3 regions of the Cupriavidus sp. DB3 genome follow, and region 3 is predicted to be linked to each of the others. Evidence: predicted binding sites of a transcription regulator. Region 3 holds the regulator's gene; each other region holds the start of a gene.
What was found. The regulator LexA, encoded in region 3, represses DNA repair genes until DNA is damaged. The targets are predictions, from matches to a motif close to ACTGTATNNNNATACAGT.
Positions count from the first base shown of each region.

Region 1: the regulator LexA is predicted to act here: its motif matches at 3,663-3,680, upstream of K7G19_RS16160 (ATP-dependent helicase).
Region 2: the regulator LexA is predicted to act here: its motif matches at 4,059-4,076, upstream of K7G19_RS00805 (error-prone DNA polymerase).

Region 1 covers NZ_JAIZPL010000004.1:603,391-609,846, forward strand. The annotation lists gene K7G19_RS16145 (D-alanyl-D-alanine carboxypeptidase family protein) at 1-4, opposite strand, end outside; gene K7G19_RS16150 (alpha/beta hydrolase) at 119-763, opposite strand; gene K7G19_RS16155 (ferredoxin) at 847-1,167, opposite strand; gene K7G19_RS16160 (ATP-dependent helicase) at 1,496-3,622, opposite strand; gene K7G19_RS16165 (TlpA disulfide reductase family protein) at 3,882-4,427, opposite strand; gene K7G19_RS16170 (thioredoxin fold domain-containing protein) at 4,724-5,332, opposite strand; gene K7G19_RS16175 (hypothetical protein) at 5,496-6,080, shown strand; gene K7G19_RS16180 (MFS transporter) at 6,080-6,456, shown strand, end outside.
Region 2 covers NZ_JAIZPL010000001.1:178,072-184,527, reverse strand. The annotation lists gene K7G19_RS00810 (M81 family metallopeptidase) at 1-365, shown strand, start outside; gene K7G19_RS00805 (error-prone DNA polymerase) at 489-3,932, opposite strand; gene K7G19_RS00800 (DNA polymerase Y family protein) at 4,252-5,931, opposite strand; gene K7G19_RS00795 (damage-inducible protein) at 5,864-6,456, opposite strand, start outside.
Region 3 covers NZ_JAIZPL010000006.1:146,321-152,776, reverse strand. The annotation lists gene rplI (50S ribosomal protein L9) at 44-496, opposite strand; gene rpsR (30S ribosomal protein S18) at 524-802, opposite strand; gene priB (primosomal replication protein N) at 806-1,105, opposite strand; gene rpsF (30S ribosomal protein S6) at 1,171-1,545, opposite strand; gene K7G19_RS19980 (asparaginase) at 1,694-2,689, opposite strand; gene lexA (transcriptional repressor LexA) at 2,958-3,614, shown strand; gene K7G19_RS19970 (hypothetical protein) at 3,738-3,911, shown strand; gene K7G19_RS19965 (hypothetical protein) at 4,181-4,330, shown strand; tRNA gene K7G19_RS19960 (tRNA-His) at 4,418-4,493, opposite strand; gene K7G19_RS19955 (hypothetical protein) at 4,602-4,853, opposite strand; gene dusA (tRNA dihydrouridine(20/20a) synthase DusA) at 5,698-6,456, opposite strand, start outside.

The sequences.
Region 1 (6,456 bases), on a different contig from region 3:
ACATGTTTTCAGGTTCCGACAAGAGAGAAAGGGCAGCGTCGCGCCGCCACGCGGGCGTGGCGGCAGGGCAAGGAACGGCGGCCACGGATTGCCATGGCCGCCCGCTCAATGCCCGGGCTCAGCGCTGCCACGCATTGACGACGAGCTGCTTGATCAGATGCAGCTTGCGATGGAAGAAATGGTCGGCGCCCGGAATCACCGTGACCGGCAGTTCCTGCGGCCGCGCCCAGTCGAGCACGCTGGCGAGCGGCACGGTCTCGTCCTGCTCGCCGTGAATCACGATGGTATCGGCCGGCACCGGCGCGACCTGCCAGCGCGAGGCCGCGGTGCCGACCATCGCCAGGCGCTCGGCGGGCGTGCCGGCCTCGGCCAGGCGCCGCGCCACATGGCTGACGACGAAGCTGCCGAACGAGAAGCCGGCCAGCGCCAGCGGCAGCGTTGCCGCGTCGGCGGACCAGTCGCGCTGCTGGCGCATCCAGTCGATCACCGCCAGCAGATCGTCCTGCTCGCCCTGGCCGTTGTCATGCTCGCCGGCGGTGCCGCCGACCCCGCGGAAGTTCGGCCGCACGGTGGCGTAGCCCAGCTGCACGAAGGCGCGCGCCAGCGTCTGCGCGACCTTGTTGTCCTTGGTGCCGCCGAACAGCGGATGCGGATGGCCGACCAGCGCGAGGCCGCGCACCGGGGCGGCCTGCGGCAGGTCGACCGAGACGTCGATCGCGCCGGCGGGACCGGCAACGGTGAGTACCTGGGTATGCGCGTTCATGGCAGGAAGGGCGGAAATCCGGGGTCGAAACGAAAGTGGGCGTGGGCGGCGGATGGATGCGGATGCGCCTGCGCGCGCGGCGCTCAGCGATCCACCATCAGGCGTTCGACCGGCTTGCCGTGGATCAGATGGCTGTCGATGATCTCGTCGATGTCCTGCTCGTCGACGAATGTGTACCAAACGGCCTCCGGGTAGACCACCAGTACCGGACCGAGTTCACAGCGGTTCAGGCAGCCCGCCTTGTTGATCCGCACCCGTCCCTCGCCGCCGGCGATGCCCAGCTCCTTGCAACGCTTCTTGGCGTATTCCTGCATCGCCTTCGCGTTGTGGTTGGCGCAGCAGTTTTCGCCCGGCTCGCGCTGATTCAGGCAGAAGAAGACGTGGTGCTGGTAGTAGCTGCTCATGCGTGGGAGGGCGCGGCGCGCTCGGCTGGGCCGCGCGCGCGGCTTGGCGCCGGTCGGAACGGTGGGAAGCTCGGAATTATACGGCGAGCCGGGGGCCGTTTCGACCGCACGGCGGCGTCTGCAGCGCCACGCCGCGGTGGGTGTTAGCTATGGCGCACAGGAGGCGCTGGTTTGAGGCCCTCGTCGCGAGCGCAGCATAACGGGCACGGCGGCTACGGCCTACGGCCCCTATGGTTGCTGCGGACGCCATGGCGGCTACGTCGCCTATGGCAACTACGGCCGGCGCGGCAACTACGGCTGCTACGGTCCTACGACCACTACGCCCGGCTCACCGCCACATATTGCGCATCCGCGCGGCCAGGTCCACCGCCGGCAGCGACGCGCGCTGCGGCGCCGCGTCGACCGGCGGAGGCGGCGGCCACGCGCGGCTGTGGAAATGCGGCATCACGCGATTGGGCAGGAAGCGCGTGCGCGACGCGTACACGTGGCGGTCGCCCATGCCGGGCTGCTGATGCACGTAGAAGCGCTGCGGCACGACGATGTCGAGATGGTCGCGTGCGCGCGTCATCGCGACATAGAGCAGCCGGCGCTCCTCCTCGATCTCCTCGGTGGTGCCGGTGGCCAGGTCGGACGGCAGGCAGCCGTCCACGGCGTTCAGCACGTAGACCGCCTTCCATTCCTGGCCCTTGGCCGAATGGATGGTCGACAGGATCAGGTAGTCCTCGTCGCGCAGCGGCACGCCCGATTCGTCGCTGGAAGCGTCGGGCGGGTCCAGCGTCAGCTCGGTCAGGAAGCGCTCGCGCGAGCCGTAGGTCGCGGCGATGCGCGCCAGCTGCTGCAGGTCGGCGGCGCGCGCGGCGGCATCGTCGTGCAGGCGTTCCAGATGCGGCTCGTACCAGCGCAGCACGCGCTCGAAGTCAACCGGCCATGCCGCCGCGGGCGCCATCGCCTCGCGCGCCAGCGCGACCAGTTCCGCCCATGCCTCGGCCGCGGCCGGCGGCGCCTCGAACGATTCGAGCGCGAACAGCGGATCGCTGGCGAGTTCCAGGCCGTCGAGCACGCGCGCGGCGGTCTTGGGCCCGACGCCCGGCATCAGCTGCAGCGTGCGGAAGCCCGCCATGCGGTCGCGCGGATTCTCCAGCCAGCGCAGCGCCGCCAGCATGTCCTTGACGTGGGTCGACTCGAGGAATTTGAGCCCGCCGAACTTGACGAAGGGGATGTTGCGGCGGACCAGTTCCAGTTCGAGCTGCGCGCTGTGGTCGGCGGCGCGGAACAGCACCGCCTGCGCCATCAGCGCCAGCCCTTCCTCGCGCCGCGCGAGGATGCGCTCGACCACGAAGCGCGCCTGCTCGGTCTCGTCTCCCACCACCACCACGCCGGGCTTCTCGGCACTGGCGCGGTCGGACCACAGGTCCTTGGTGAAGCGCTCGGCCGCCAGCCCGATCACCGCGTTGGCGGCGGCCAGGATCGGCTGCGTCGAGCGATAGTTGCGCGACAGCGTGACCTGTCCCGCCGGCGGCGAGAAGCGGTGCGGGAAGTCGAGGATGTTGCGCACGGTGGCGCCACGGAACGCGTAGATCGACTGCGCGTCGTCGCCGACCACGGTCAGGCCGCGGCCGTCGGGCTTGAGCGACAGCAGGACCGCGGCCTGCAGCGCATTGGTGTCCTGGTATTCGTCGACCAGCACATGGTCGAAGCGCTCGCCCATGTCGCGCGCCAGCGCCGGCTCGGCCAGCGCCTGCGCCCAGTACAGCAGCAGGTCGTCGTAGTCGAGCACCTGCTGCTTCTGCTTGGCCTCGACATAGCCGGCAAACAGCGCCCGCAGCGCGTCCACCCACATCGCGTAGCGCGGAAACTGGCGCTGCAGCACCTCTTCGAGCGGCAACTGGGTGTTGACCACGCGCGAATAGATCGCCAGGCACGTTTCCTTGCGCGGGAAGCGCGCGTTCTGCGCCGACAGGCCGAGGTCGTGCCGCACCACGTTCATCAGGTCGGCCGAGTCGCCGCGGTCGCTGATGGTGAAGGAGGGCGACAGGCCCAGCGTCTCCGCGTATTCGCGCAGCAGGCGCGCGCCGATCGCGTGGAAGGTGCCGGCCCATTGCAGCGCGGCGCGGCCCGGGTTGGCCGACGAGGTGGTGCCGTTGCGGGCCGCGAAGGCCTGGTCGACGATGCGCTCGACGCGCCGGCCCATCTCGACCGCGGCGCGCCGCGAGAACGTCAGCAGCAGAATTCGGCGCGGATCGGCGCCGCCCAGCAGCAGATGCGCGACGCGGTGCGCCAGCGTATTGGTCTTGCCCGAGCCCGCGCCGGCGATGATCAGCAGCGGCCGGTCGGTGGCGTGCTCGACCGCTTCACGCTGCTCGGGGTTGAGCGCGGCGAGATAGTCGGCCGGAACGCTCGGAGCGATCGGATCGGACAGTGCTGCGGCGGGAGCGAGGGCGAGATCGGCGGACACAGGGGCGGGCGAGGGCGAAAACCGGAAATGTTCGCCGCAGACTGTATATCCATACAGATGTGTTGGGCAAGCGGGGGATCGCGGAAGGGACTTGAAGGGCGCTTTTGGTGGAGCTTGCGCCGGGAATGCCCTCTCCCCGATCCTCTTCCGCCCGCGGGAGAGGGCGAACCCAATCGCCGTTGGGACGCTGCGGGTTTGCGCCCCTCTCCCGCTTGCGGGAGGGGCTGGGCGAGAGGGCAGCCCCTCCCCCGTCAGCGCATCAGACCGCCTTGGCCAGCGCCTCGTCCAGCAGCCGGTGCAGACTGTCCCATTCCGGCTCGCCGACGTAGCGCTTCAGGATGCGGCCGTCCTTGTCCACCACGAAGGTGGTCGGCGTCAGTTGCACGTCGCCGAAGGCCTTGGCCGCCGAGCCGTCCGAATCGAGCGCGACCTTGAACGGCAGCTTGCGTGTCTCGGTGAAATTGGTCACGTACATCGGCGGGTCGTAGCTCATCGCCACCGCGACGAACTCCAGGCCCTTGTCCTTGAACTGCTGGTAGGTGCGGACCATGTCCGGCATCTCCTTGACGCAGGTGGTGCAGCTGGTGGCCCAGAAATTGACCATATAGACCTTGCCCTGCAGCTGCGCGGTGCTGACGCGCTCGCCGGACAGCAGCACGAAGGTCGCCTGCGGCGCATGCTGGGCCGGCGTCAGCGCCCGGTAGCCGAACCAGCCGAGCAGGACCAGCACCAGCAGGCCCACGATCAGCGGCCAGCGCTTGCGGGGGGAGGCGGGACGTTCCGGTTGGGAGGCGGACGAAGTCATGATGGGCCGACCGAAGGAGGGGAAAACGCCATTCTAGCGCCGAGGTGGCCGAGGGCGCCGATCCCGAGCTCTAGCCCGAACTCGAGGCTGAGCGCGCGCCCGAACCCGAACCCCAGCCCGAGCCCCAGCCCGAGCCCCAGCCCCAGCCCCAGCCCCAGCCCCAGCCGAGCCGAGCCGAGCCGAGCCGAGCCGAGCCGAGCCGAGCCGAGCCGAGCCGAGCCGAGCCCGAGGACGGGCACGGGCTCGGGCTCGGGCGTGGCGTGGCGTGGCGGGGCCGCGTGGTGGCCCCCGGCGGGTCAGCGCCCGCGGGCCGCAGCCGCCATCGCGGCGCGGGCGGTGTCGAGCGACTGTTCCAGATAGGCGCCGTAGAAGTCCGGCTGCATGCCGCGCAGCGGCGGCGCGGCCGGGCGCCCCTTGCCGTCGAGAAACAGCACCGTCGGCGCGAAGCGGATGCCATGCTCGCGCGCCCAGGCGCGTGCGGTGGTGGCACGGCCGTCGGCATCGCGGATCGGCGTGGCGGCGCTCATGTCGAGCTCGCGCGCCGCGAGCTGCCCGGCGGCGGCCTGCGGGCCCAGGTAGTTGCGCCGTACCGCTTCGCAATAGCCGCAGTTCGGCAGCGTCACCAGCACCACCAGCGGTTCGCCGCGCAGGCTGGCCGAGCGCGTCTCCGCCGCCAGGTCGGCGACCGCCGGAAGGTGCGCGGGGCTGGCCGCCTGGACCGATGGCGCGGCAAGGGCGAGCGACAGGCCGGCGACGGGCAGGGCGACAAACGGGGCGACGAACAGTGCGGCCGATAGCGCGGCAGATCGCGCGACCGATAGCGCGGCAGATCGCGAGGCCGTCAGGGCAGCCGACAGGGCGGCCGGCAGCGCCAGGGCGGCGCCCCGGAGCCATGCCGAACCCATGCGGCGACCTGCGAAGTCCAAAACCATAATGAAATATCGAGATCAGAAAGACACTGCGTCAGTGCCTGATCCCCGATAATAGCGGCTTGGCCGCACCCCTGCCGGTGCGGCGCTTCGTTCCCTTTATCGGCCGTCTTCTTCCACCCGTCGTTCAGGCTTCCCGATGTCTCGCCTTTCGTTCCTCCGCCGGCCGGCCCGGTATTGCGCCGGCCTGGCGGTGGCCGCGCTGCTCGCCTGCTCGCCGCGTTACGACTGGCGGACCATCCAGTCCAACGAGGGCGGCTATGCCGCGCTCTATCCCGGCAAGCCGACCAGCGCCGCGCGTGATGTCGCGATCGCGGGCCGCAAGCTGCCGATGACGATGGAGGCGGCCCGCGTCGACGAGACGCTGTTCGCGGTCGGCGTGGTCAGCCTGCCCAGCGACGACGCCGCGCTGCGCGCCGAGGCGCTGTCGGCGATGCAGTCCGGCCTGCTGGCCAATCTGGGAAACGCGCCGACCGAGCCGGTGCAGACGCGCGCGGTCACGGTGATGTCGTCGGCCCAGCCGCCGGTGGCGCTGCAGGGCATCGAGATCCGCGTGGCTGGCGTCTCGCCGCAGGACAAGGCGCCGCGCCGGCTGACCGCGCGGCTGGTCGCCAAGGGGACCAAGGTCTACCAGGCGGTCGTGCTCGAGGCCGGCGATGCCGCGCGCGACCACCGCCAGGCCGAGCAGGTCGAGCAGTTCCTGGGCGGCTTCCACCCGTTCTGATGCGTCCCCGTACCGGCTCGCGCAGCAACCGCATCGGACTGTCCATGCGGCCGTCCTCGCTGCTGCGGCGTAGCGAGGGCGCGCTGGTGTTCGCCTGCTTCGCCGCGGCCTATGTGCTGTCGTACGCGCTGCGCACCATCAACGCGGTGATCGCGCCCGAGCTGATCGCCGACATGCGGCTGTCGAACGCCGACCTGGGCCTGCTGTCGTCGGCCTATTTCCTCGCCTTCGCCGCGATGCAGCTGCCGGTCGGCCAGTGGCTGGACCGGCGCGGCGTGCGGCGCGTCGAAACCGTGCTGCTGCTGATCGCCGCGGCGGGCGCGCTGGTGTTCGCGCTGGCCGGCTCGGCGGCGACCTTGTGGCTGGGGCGGGCGCT
Region 2 (6,456 bases), on a different contig from region 3:
TGTCCGACGGCCGCTGCCGCTTCGACGGTCCGATGATGAAGGGCATGGACGTCGACGTCGGCCCGGCGGCGCGGCTGACGATCGGCGGCGTGCAGGTGGTGGTCAGCGCCGGCAAGGCCCAGATGCTCGATCGCAATCTGTACCGGATGGCCGGCGTCGAGCCCGAGCGGATGAAGATCCTGGTCAACAAGAGCTCGGTGCATTTCCGCGCCGACTTCCAGCCGATCGCCGAGGCGGTGCTGGTGGCCAAGGCGCCGGGTCCGCTGCTGGCCGATCCGGCCGACCTGCCGTGGAAGAAGCTGCCGGCGGGATTGCGGTTGCGGCCACTGGGACCGGCTTTCACGGGGCCGCGTGGAGAAGTTTGAAGACACCGGGTCGTCGCGTTCGCGGGGACGACAGCATGGTGGCCGATATCGCATGATGCGCGCATGATCCGCGCCTGATCCGCGTCGTCCCCGCGAAGGCGCGGGTTCGGTGGCTTTGGTGATTCAGTGAAAATCCCGGCTGCCCGCCACCAGCCGGCCCAGCAGCGGACTGAGGTCGACCAGTTCCTGCGCGATCAGATGCCGGACCTCGCCCTGCCGCTGCCAGGTACCGACCACGCCGAGCAAGGCCGCGCCCAGCACCTCCTTGCGCTGGCGGTCGACCAGGTCGGGCCACAGGATCACGTTGATCGAACCCGTCTCGTCCTCGATCGACGAGAAGATCGTGCCGCTGGCGGTGCCGGGCCGCTGGCGCACGGTGACGATGCCGCAGGCGCGCACGCGCCGCCCATTGGGTAGCCCGGCCAGGTCGCGCGCGGTGGCATAGCCCATCCCCGCCAGCCGCCGGCGCAGCAGCGTCAGCGGATGGGCCTTCAGCGACAGCCCCAGGCTGGCGTAGTCGTCCACCAGTTCCTGCCCCAGCTTCGGCGCCGGCAGCGCGAGCGCACCCTCGGCCGGCGGCGCGCTGTGCAGCAGATCGCGATGCGCGGCCTGCACCGCCGCGGCCCGGGCCTGCCAGCGGGCCTGGCGGCGATGGCCGGCCAGCGAGCGCAGCGCATCGGCCGCGGCCAGCACGTCGATATCGTGCCGATCGAGGCCGGCGCGCAGCACCAGGTCCTCGACGCTGGCGAAGGGCCGCTCGAGCCGGGCCTGTTCGATCCGCAGCGCGGCGGCCTCGCGCATGCCCTTGACCCGGTTCAGGCCGAGCCGCACCGCATCGTTCTCCAGCACGCTTTCCCAGCCGCTGACCGTCACGTCGGGCGGCAGCGACCTGACTCGATGGCGGCGCGCGTCCTGCACCAGCTGCGACGGCGAATAGAAACCCATCGGCTGGCTGTTCAGCAGGGCGCAAAGGAAGGCCGCGGGATGATGTCGCTTGATCCAGGCGCTGACATAGACCAGCTTGGCGAAACTGGCGGCATGGCTTTCCGGGAAGCCGTACTCGCCGAAGCCCTCGATCTGCTTGCAGATCGCCTGCGCGAACGCCTCCGGATAGCCGTTGCGGGTCAGCGCCTTGATCAGCGCGTCCTGGTGGCGCTTCAGATCGCCCTTGCGCCGCCACGCGGCCATCGAGCGGCGCAACTGATCGGCCTGGCCCGGCGTGAAGCCGGCCGCGTCGATGGCCAGCTGCATCACCTGCTCCTGGAAGATCGGCACGCCCAGCGTGCGGCCCAGCACGCGGCGGATCACCTCGTTGTGATAGGTCGGCAGCTTGCCGGTGCGGCGGACCATCTCGCGCCGCTTCAGATAGGGATGGATCATGCCGCCCTGGATCGGCCCCGGCCGCACGATCGCGACCTCGACCACCAGGTCGTAGTATTTGCGCGGCTGCAGCCGCGGCAGCATCGACTGCTGCGCGCGCGACTCGACCTGGAACACGCCGATGGTGTCGGCCTTGCACAGCATCTCGTAGGTGTCCTTGTCGTCCTGCGGAATGTCCTCCATGCGGCAGGGCAGCTCCGGATGCGCGGGATTCGGGATCATCGCCAGCGCGCGGCGGATCGCGGTCAGCATGCCCAGGGCCAGCACATCGACCTTGAGCAGGCCCAGCGATTCGAGATCGTCCTTGTCCCACTGGATCACGCTGCGGTTCTCCATCGCCGCGTTCTCGATCGGCACCAGCCGCGACAGCTTGTCGCGCGCGATCACGAAGCCGCCGACGTGCTGCGACAGATGGCGCGGAAAGCCGCGCAGCTGCATCACCAGGCTGGCCCACTGGCGCACCGCGGGCGAATCGGGGTCGAGCCCGTAGCGCGAAATGCGTTCGACGAAGCTGTGTCCGCTCTCCCACCACGCCTGCCCCTTGACCACCTGCTCGACCACGCCGGGGTCGATGCCGAGCGCGCGGCCGACGTCGCGCAGCGCGCTGCGGGCGCGATAGGTGATCAGCGTCGCCGCCAGCGCGGCGCGATGGCGGCCGTATCGTTGGTAGATGTACTGGATCACCTCCTCGCGCCGCTGGTGCTCGAAGTCGACGTCGATATCGGGCGGCTCGTCCCGCTCGCGCGAAATGAAGCGGCCGAACAGCAGATTGGTCTGCTCGGGGCTGACCTCGGTGATGTACAGGCAGTAGCAGACCACCGAGTTCGCAGCCGAGCCGCGGCCCTGGCACAGGATGCCTTTGCCGCGGGCAAAGCGGACGATGTCGTAGACCGTCAGGAAGAAATGCTCGTAGCCCTTTTCCTCGATCAGCGCGAACTCGTCCTCCAGCCGCTGCCGCACCGTGGCGGGGACGCCGTCGGGATAGCGCTGCGCGGCGCCGGCCATCGTCTCCTGGCGCAGGTACGAACTCGGCGTATGGCCCTTCGGCACCAGTTCCTCGGGATATTCGTAGCGCAGCGTATCGAGCGAGAAGTCGCAGGCCTGGGCGATCTTGATCGTTTGCGCCAGCGCCTCGCGCGGATAGAGCCGCGACAGCCGCTGCCGCATGCGCAGATGGCGCTCGGCATTGGGCGCCAGCGCCATGCCGCAGGCGCCCAGCGGCTGGCCCAGCCGGATCGCGGTCAGCACATCGGCCAACGGCTTGCGCGAGCGCACATGCATCTGCACCGCGCCGGCGGCCACCAGCGGCACGCCGGTGTCGGCGGCCACCGCTTCGAGCCGCTCGCGATGCAGCGCGTCGGCATGTTCCTGCAGCAGTTCCAGCGCGATCCAGACGCGCTCGCCGAAGATCGCGCGGCACCATTGCGCCTGGGCGCGCAGCGTCTCCGGGTCGGCGCAGTAGTCCGGCAGCAGCAGCGCCAGGCAATGCGGCATGCCGCGCAGATGCGCTTCCTCCGGAGCGGGATCGCTGATGTCGTGCTGGTACAGCTGGTAGCTGCCCTTGTCGGCCCGCCGGCGTCCGAGCGTGATCAGCTCGCACAGATTGCCGAACCCTTCGCGGTCCTGCGCCAGCAGGATCAGCCGGATACCGGACGGGACTTCGGATGGGACTTCGGATGGGACTTCGGATGGGACTTCGGACGGGTCACCCCGCTGCCGCAAACCCAGGCCGCCCTCGCCCGCCTGCAGCGTCATGCGGCTGCCGATCAGCAGCCGGAAGGCTTCGGCCGCCTCGGCCCGGGCCAGCAGGCGCGCATGCCGGCGCAGGAACTCCGGCTGGACCGCCCCGCCTGCCGGCGAATCGGCCACGGCAGCGGCTGCCCCCGGGCCTGACGATGGCGCCGCGAGCCACATTTCGTTGTCGTCATCGTCGTCCTCGTCATCGTCGTCCGTGTCATCGGCAGCGCCGCCCGCCGCCATCCTCGCCAGCCGCGCCGCACTGCGCTCCACCGCCTCGCGAGTCCGCTCGCGCAGGGTCTTCAGCGCGTGATGCGCCCGCGCCGTGCCGGCCACCGACGCCTCGTCGGTCAACGCCAGCCCGCGATACCCGAGCGCCAGCGCCCGTTCGATCAGTTCCTCCGGATGGGAGGCGCCGGTCAGGAAGGTGAAGTTGGAAATGCAGTGCAGCTCCGCGTAGTCCGGCAGGCTGCCAAGCAGCAGCGAGGCGAGCGATGGCGGCAACGAAGATGCGGAAAACGGGGACTGGGGTGGAGCTTGGGACACAGCACTGCGAGGGGAATGCCTGGGATGGATACTGTATGTTTATACAGTATCGGCAAGCGTGAAGGCAAGATGAATTGCGGTGCGAGCCTGCGTGCCTTGTCGTCGTCCGTCCCGTTGCCCCAGCCACAGAAAAAACGATGGCCCCCCGAAGGAGGCTATTTCTCTCTCGCCGGCGTCCAACAGATGGGGAGCGGAGCTATCGTTTTCGGCATATGCGCTGTCCTTAGCCAAACAACCCATGCAAAAACCACCGGTACTCCCCCTCCTCCTCTCCCTCGCGTCCGGGGCGTTCGCGGTAGATCCAGCAGCGCAGGCCGTCGCCGCGTTCGGCGATGAAGTAATCGCGGGTGGCGAGGGCGCCGTCCCACCAGCCTGACTCGATGCGTTCGGGTCGGGACAGCAGCGTCAGCGGGCTGCCGTGGCAGGGGCGATGCCGGCGCACCGGCAGGCGCAGCGGCGGCTCCAGCAGCCACAGCGGACGGTCGGGCAAGGCGGCATCGGCCGAAGCCGGTACCGAAACCGGTGTCGAAGCCGGTGCCGAAACGCCCGAAACTTGCGCCGTCGAAATTCTCGACACCGAAACTCGCGGTGGTGAAACTCCTGGCGCCGAAGCACGCGGCGACGCGGCGAGGCCCGTGCCGGCTTCGTCGACAGGCCGCCAGCGGTTGGCGCATTCGGGCCGATGGTCCGCCAGCGGATGCGGCTGCAACACGTTTTCGCGGCCCAGCCGCGCCACCAGGGTATCGAGCACGCGGCCGAGTTCGGCCTGCCCGCCGCCGGGCTCGGGGAACAGCGTGTCGCTCTGCGGCAGGCATTCGGCCACGGTGTCGACCTTCAGCATCAGGCCGACCACTGGCGCCTCGAACTGCAGCCGGTCGAGCTTTTCCTGCAGCAGCCTGGACAGATGCACCGGATCGCGGCTGGGCTGGGCCAGGCTGACCGTCACCGGCGTGGCGGCGATGGCGGCGTCGCGCCGCTGGCGTTCGTGTTCGAGCCGCAGCACGAAGCGCGTGACGCCGGCCTGATGCGCCGTGAGCCAGCCGGCCACCGCCTGCAGCAGGCGCTGGGCGCCGGCCAGCACGCCGGCGGCCGATTCGGTGCGCCCCGGCAATTCCATCCGTTCGGCGAAGGTCGGCGGCGCGGTAAACCAGCCCAGGCGCGCCGGGCTCTCGCCATAGGCCTGGTCCAGCCGCGCCAGCAGCTCCGTGCCGAGCCGGCGCTGCAGGCCCGCGCGCGGCAGCCAGCGGACCTCGCCGACGGTGCGGCAACCGATGCCATCGAGCCAGCGCGGATCGGCCAGGCTCGCCAGCATCTCGACCGGCAGCCGGTCCAGCAGCCGCGCCATCCGCTCGCTGCGCACCGCGCGCCGCGCGGGGCGCAGCACCTGGCCGCGGCGTCCGAGCCGCAGCGGCATCGCGGCCAGCCACGCGGCGCCATGGGCGGTGGTGCCGCAGCCGATCTGCGCAAAGGTGCCGAGGCTGCGGATGCAGGCGCGCACCGCGCGGCACAGCGCGCGATGGCCGCCGAACAGGCGCAGGCTGGCGGTCACGTCGAGCGCAACGGTGGCGGGGCCGAGTTCCTCGTCCATCGTGACCTGCGGCGTGAAGCGCAGCAGGGCCAGCGCGGCCGCGGTCAGCAGTTGCGCTTCGGCGGCCGGGTCGCGCTCCAGATGCACCACCTCGGCCGACAGCGCCTGCACGCCGCCGCGCCGCATGCCGGCGGACACGCCCAGCGCCATCGCCGGCCGGTTGGCCAGCACCACCCGTTCCTGCTCCAGCACGACCGTCGGCACCGCATGGCTCAGCGTGCCGGCAATGCCGGCGGTGCCCGCGGCCTCAGGCCAGCTGGGGTGCAGCGCGTCCAGCGGCAGGCGCGGCAGATGCACCGCGATCCAGAACGGCATGATCGGACTCGTGGAGGGATTCGTGGGCGGATTCGTGGGCGGTTCCGGACATCGTTCCGGACATCGTTCCGGACATCGTTTCGGACATCGATTCGGACATCGTTTCGGACATCGATTCGGACATCGATTCGGACATCGATCCGGATGCCGGTTCGGATGTCGATCCCGACACCACCGAGCGCCCGGCCGGCACCGCCGGCATCGCGCCGAGCGGCAGGATCAGCGGGGTATCGCGCACCGGCCCGCGCCGCTTGTGGAAGACGATCGACAGCGCATTGCCGGGCAGCGGCGACAGCAGCAGCCGCAGCACCGCCGGCGACGATTCGCGCAAGGCCGCGGCCGGACGGCAGACCCAGACCACCGCCTCGCTGGCCTGGGCCAGCACCTGCAGGCGCCGCACCGCCTCGGGACGGGCCGAAGGCAGCCACACCAGCACGCCGCCGAAGGCCTGGCTGCGCAGTACCTGCTCGGCGGCCCACAGCAGATCGGCCTGCCTGGTGGCCTGCTGAACGGCTTGCCGAGCGG
Region 3 (6,456 bases):
GCGGCGGCGCGAACGGATGTCGCGCCGGTCGCGGCCGGCAGGCTTAGACGTGCTCGCCCAGCACCGAGACGGTGATGTCGACCGCGACGTCCGTGTGCAGCGACACGCTGATCGGATAGTCGCCGACCATCTTCAGCGGACCGTTCGGCAGACGAACCTGCGCCTTCTCGACCTTGAAGCCCTGGCCAGCCAGCGCTTCGGCGATGTCGGCGTTGGTCACCGAGCCGAACAGACGGCCGTCCACGCCCGACTTCTGCGTGATCTGGACGGTCAGGCCGCTCAGCTTCTCGCCTTCGGCTTGCGCGGCGGCCAGCTTCTCGGCGGCGGCCTTTTCCAGCTCGGCGCGCTTGGCCTCGAACTCGGCGATGGCGGTCTGCGTCGCGCGGCGGGCACGCTTGGACGGGATCAGGAAGTTACGGGCGTAACCATCCTTGACGCGAACGATGTCACCCAGGTTGCCCAGGTTGACGACTTTTTCCAGCAGAATGACTTGCATCGTGTTTTCTCCTTAGCGACCAGGCGATCAGTTCTTGTGCAGGTCGGTGTACGGCAGCAGCGCCAGGAAGCGGGCGCGCTTGATTGCCGTGTCGAGCTGACGCTGATAGTGCGCCTTGGTGCCGGTCAGACGAGCCGGCGTGATCTTGCCGTTGTCGCCGATGAAGTCCTTCAGCGTGTCCAGATCCTTGTAGTCGATCTGTTCGACGCCGGCCACGGTGAAGCGGCAGAAGCGCTTGCGCTTGAAGAGCGGGTTCTGCTGCTGGAAGCGCTTCTTGTTCTTGTTGTCACGTTTGACGAATGCCATGGTTCAATCCTTTACGAATGCTTTACATCCAGTGATGTGAAAGACGAGAGCCTTGCTGTTGCGGTGCCTGCGGGCAAGAAAGCCTTCGCAGTCGAGCACCGTGCCGAGCGGCGTGCGCTCCAGGTGCTGGCCGACCGGACCGACGCCCATCGCGGCGATCGCGAACTCGACCTGCCGCGGCGTCTGCGCTTCGACCACCTCGCCGCCGTATTGCAGAAGGCAATTGACGACGGGGATGCCGGCCGGCGTGTAGCGCAACGCGTCGCGCTCGACGAGGGTGGCGTGCAGCCTCAGCTGGTTCATCGCGCCACCGCCTCTCGCATGCCGCCCCGGTCATGCCGGAGCGAACCGCACACAGCAGACCGCACTCAGGCGGCCTGGCCTTCGCTGGTTTGCTGCGAAGCCTTGCGGGCTTCTTCGCGCTGGACTTCCTTCATCATCGGCGACGGGCCGGTCTCGGCCTTCTTCGTCTGGACGATCAGGTGGCGCAGCACGGCGTCGTTGAACTTGAACGCGTGCTCGAGCTCAGCCAGCGTGTCCTTGCCGCACTCGATGTTCAGGCAAACGTAGTGAGCCTTGGCCAGCTTCTGGATCATGTAGGCCAGTTGACGACGGCCCCAGTCTTCCACGCGGTGCACCTGGCCGTTCTGCGACGTGACCAGCGTCTTGTAACGCTCGATCATGGCCGGCACTTGCTCGCTCTGGTCCGGATGGACGATGAATACGATTTCGTAATGACGCATTGACGCTCCTTTTGGGATAAGCCGCCCGGGCGCCAAGTCCGGTGCAGCAAGGGTTAAATAGCCCGCGAGTATAGCCCGGAACGGCCACGGCGGCAAGCCGCATGAGGTCCCGGCTGGATCTGCGGCGCTCCGGCTTGCGCCGCCAGCCTCAGATCAGCGCGAAGAACTGCTGCAAACGCACCGGATCGCCGGCCAGCGCGGGATCGGCGCCAAGCGCCAGCAGCAGCGCGACCCGGGCCTTGTACGGATTCAGATCGCCGGCTGATACGAACGCGCCCGCCGACGGATTGGGTTGCGCCGGCGCGATCACATTACCGGCACCGGTGCGCGTGCTGCGCACCACCGCGACACCGGCGCGCGCCGCGTCGGCAAGCGCTGCCACCAGCGTCTCGTGGATCGATCCATTGCCGGCCGCCGCGACCACCAGGCCCCGCACTCCGCTGGCGACCAGCGCATCGACCACCACGCGGCCCGGCTGCGCATAGCTGGCGACGATCTCGACCGCGGGCCAGTCCTGCGGCAGCGGCAGGGCCTGCCGGGGCAGACGCAGCGGCGCACGCGTGAAGCGCACCAGCGCGTCCTGCACCAGCCCGATCGGCCCGGTGCCCGGAGAGGCGAACGCGTCGACGGCCGAGGTGTGCGCCTTGACCGCGTCGCGTCCTGCATGAATCTCCTGATTGATGACCACCAGCACGCCCTTGCCCGCCGCGTCAGGATGCGCCGCGACGCGTACGGCATCGAGCAGGTTCAGGGGGCCATCGGCCGACAGCGAGGTCGCCGGCCGCATCGCCGCGGTCAGCACCACCGGCACGCTGGCCACGCCGGCAAGATGCAGCAGCATCGCCGTTTCTTCGAGCGAATCGGTGCCGTGCGTGATCACGATGCCGGCCACGTCGTCCTGCGTGGACCAGTGGTGGACCCGCGCCGCCAGCCGCGCCCACAGGCCGAACGACATGTCCTTGCTGTCGATCTGCGCGACCTGCTCCGCCTCGATCCGCGCGACGTCCTTCAGCGCCGGGACAGCCTCGAGCAGCGCCGACACCGGCACGGTCGCCGCCTGATAACGCGCGCTGCTGGCGGCGCTGGACGAGGAACCGGCGATGGTGCCGCCAGTGGCAAGAACGATCACGCGAGGCAAGGTCATGGGCACGAGATATCCGTAAACAGGCGGCGATTGTACCCGCCGCGACGGCCCGCTCCCCTACGGTCTTGCCCTGCCCCGCGGCCCGACCGTCCGGCCCCGAAAGTGGACGAGGATGCAAATTCCTCTTGCACTTCGATCGATACTGTATAAAATCACAGCACACTGTTCAAACGTACAGTGTTGCACATGGCGGCCACCGACGGCCTGCACGCTTCGCAGCGCGCGCCACCGGCCGGACCGCCACCGGATACAACAACACGGACAAGCCATGGCGACTCTGACACCCCGGCAGCAGCAGATCTTCGACCTGATCCGCAATACCATCCGGCAGACCGGCATTCCGCCGACCCGCGCCGAGATCGCTGCGGAATTCGGCTTTTCGTCGCCGAACTCGGCCGAAGAACATCTGCGCGCGCTGGCTCGCAAGGGCGTGATCGAGCTGACGCCCGGCGCCTCGCGCGGCATCCGGCTCAAGGTCAATCGCAGCGACTCCGAAATGCCGGACCAGTTCTCGCTGCCGATGGCCGGCGTGATGCAGCTGACGCTGCCACTGGTCGGCCGTGTCGCCGCCGGCAGCCCGATCCTGGCGGCCGAGCATATCGACCGGCAATACCAGGTCGACGCCTCGGTCTTCGACGAACGCCCCGACTACCTGCTGCGCGTACGCGGCATGAGCATGCGCGACGCCGGCATCTTCGATGGCGACCTGCTCGCGGTCAAACGCGCGCAGGATGCCGCCAACGGCAAGATCGTGGTGGCACGCATCGGCGAGGACGTGACCGTCAAACGGCTCAAGCATCGCGGCGACGCGATCGAGCTGATCGCCGAGAACCCGGACTTCGCCAACATCATCGTGCGGCCCGGACGCGAGGAATTCTCGCTTGAAGGCATCGCCGTCGGACTGATCCGCCAGTCCGGCTTCTAGCCCAACGAAGCAATCCGGCAGGCGCCGCCGCCTTGGCGCCAACCTCAGTCATGCAGCCACACGAGCCGCAGGGCCCCGTGTTGCCGCAAGACTTCCGCTGACGCCTTACCGAAGAGGACCACCATGCTGCAAGCCGACCGCTCCCTGACCCGCTACCCCGTCAAGCCCACGCCGTTCCGCCAGTCCAAAGGTGTCCGCATCTACCAGGGCGCGCAGCGCCGCACCATGGTCGGCAGCATGGCCGCGATCTGCCGGATGCTCGAACTCGATCAGCCGGGGGTGAAGTTGAATGCGTGAAGTTGAACGCGTGAAGTTGATCGCGTGCGGTTGAGCGCGGGAGGTCTGGCGCGTGAATTCGAACGTGCGAGGCAAGCCGCGTTCGTGCGATCGCAGCGACAAGATCGACTGCGTTGAGCGCCTGCGCGCGCGTCCGCGCGAGACGCGGGATATGGCAGCCCGATCGAAAGCGACGGCTCTCGCGCATCGCAACAAACCTTTACAACTCGGACCGTGAATTCGTTGAGGCATGGCCTAGCCTGTTCCCATGCTTTTCGAAGGAGACGGCCATGCCTTCGTCAGACGACACCGTCAAGCTGCTTCGCCCCGGTCGCCGCACCATGAACTGGCACGACGTGGCGCTGATCGCAGCGGGTTGGATCGCCTTGTGCATGGGTGTCGGGTGGACGATCACCAAGGCCGCTGCAAGGCTGGTTTGAGGACCGACTTGAGGCGCTGGCCCGCCCGATGATGCTCGCCACAAAGCAAAACAGCCGCTCGATGAGCGGCTGTTTTGCATGGGATCTTGGGGTGGCTGATGGGACTCGAACCCACGACGACAGGAATCACAATCCTGGACTCTACCAACTGAGCTACAGCCACCGTAGCGCCGTCGTCAGTACTGCTCGACGGAAACCAAGATTATACAAACTTCGTTTGGCGATGGCTAGTACTACGCACAAAAATTTTCGTGCGTAGTCGAACGGCGCATCAGGACCAGCGGGCTTCGAGGCGGATCGCCTCGCGGATCGCCTCGATCGTTTCTTCCTCGGACTGATACGTACCAGGCAGTCTTCGGCTCCTGCCGTTCAGCACATCGGTCTGCAGTGCCGCGGCCGCGGCCGCATCCGTGCCGCGATGCCAGCAGTAGCGGGCGGTCCAGGTACCGTTCTGCAACCGCTCGACCACCCAGACGACGCGGAAGCCTTCGAACGCGACACCAAACAAGCCGTCTTCTTCCATTCCACCCTCCGAGGCCAGACCTTCTTGTCGTTTTTGGCTACATCTTGCCATCACCCGGTTGGGGGGTCACCTCTTTGCAGCAGGCAAACGAGAATGATTCGCGGGGACGTTGCTCGACGGCATCACGCCGGCAGCGGCAAGGCGGGAGGGAAACGGGGCGGACGGCGGAGGAAGGGAAAGCAGAAGACGGAAGCGGCGGGGAAATGCGGTGCAAAAAAAAGTCCGCACACGGCGGACTCTTAAACTCTTGCGATCTCAATGCCCTGAAGGCAATTGCAATGTAACTGTCATCGCCGCCAAGCACTATTCGGGTAAACGAAAGGACCGGCGACCGACCCCGGACACGCCCGGCTGCAGGACAAAAAAAGCCCGCACTAGGCGGGCTCCAAAATCAGTTGAAGAAAGCCCTGTATTCGAGGGCACAGACAGTTTAAGAAAATCGGAATCGGCTTGGCTATCTAGGGGAATCCCTTTCCTGGTGCCTGCCATCGCCTGCACTGGCGCGGAAAGTGGCTGCAACGCGGCGGCACGGCGGGTGCGGGACCATGCCCGATTCGAAATTAGAGTCTGCACTCCAATCGGCGGCGGCCATCTACCGCCGCTCGACCGCCGAGCGCCGACTGCTCGGCTGCCGATCACCTGTCACCGGTACCGGTCACCGGCTCCTTGTCACCGGCTCCTTGTCACCGGCTCCTTGTCACGGACTACCGGTCAGCGACTGCCTGTCAGCGACTGCCTCTCCAGCAACGGCCCCTCACCGACTGCCGACTCCCGACTCCCGACTGCCGACTCCCGACTCCCGACTCCCGACTCCCGACTCCCGACTCGGACTCCCGGCCGCCAATCATGCCGCCTGCAGCGGCCGCTCCGCATGCAGGTGGCTACGCGCCTCCTCGAACAGCGCATCGACACCGTCCCGCGTGCGGATTGCATTCATCCGGCGCGCGTCGGACAGCACACGCCGCCAGCCCCGCCCGCCGGGCACGCCGCGATACAGGCCGAGCATATGCCGCGTCGCCGCGCCCATATAACCGCCCCGCTCCACCAGATCGCCGATATAACGCTGCATCGCCAGTTCGGCGTCGAGACGTGAAGGCGACGGCGCGGTATCGCCGTAGTAGCGGCGATCCACCTCCGCCAGCAGGAACGGCTGGTGATAGGCCTCCCGACCGATCATCACGCCGTCGACATGCTGCAGGTGAGCGTCGATCTCGTCGTAGCGCGTGATGCCGCCATTGATCAGGATTTCGAGCTGGGGGAATTCCCGCTTCAGCTGGTAGGCCACCTCATAGCGCAGCGGCGGAATCTCGCGGTTCTCCTTCGGGCTCAGCCCTTTCAGGATCGCGTTGCGCGCATGGACGATAAAGGTCTGGCAACCCGCCTCCGCGATCGTGCCGACGAAATCGCGGACAAAATCGTAATGCTCGATCGTGTCGATGCCGATCCGGTGCTTGACGGTGACCGGCACCGACACCGCGTCGCGCATCGCGCGCACACAGTCCGCCACCAGTTGCGGCTCGGCCATCAGGCAGGCGCCGAACGCCCCGCGCTGGACCCGCTCGGACGGGCAACCGCAATTCAGGTTGATCTCGGCATAGCCCCA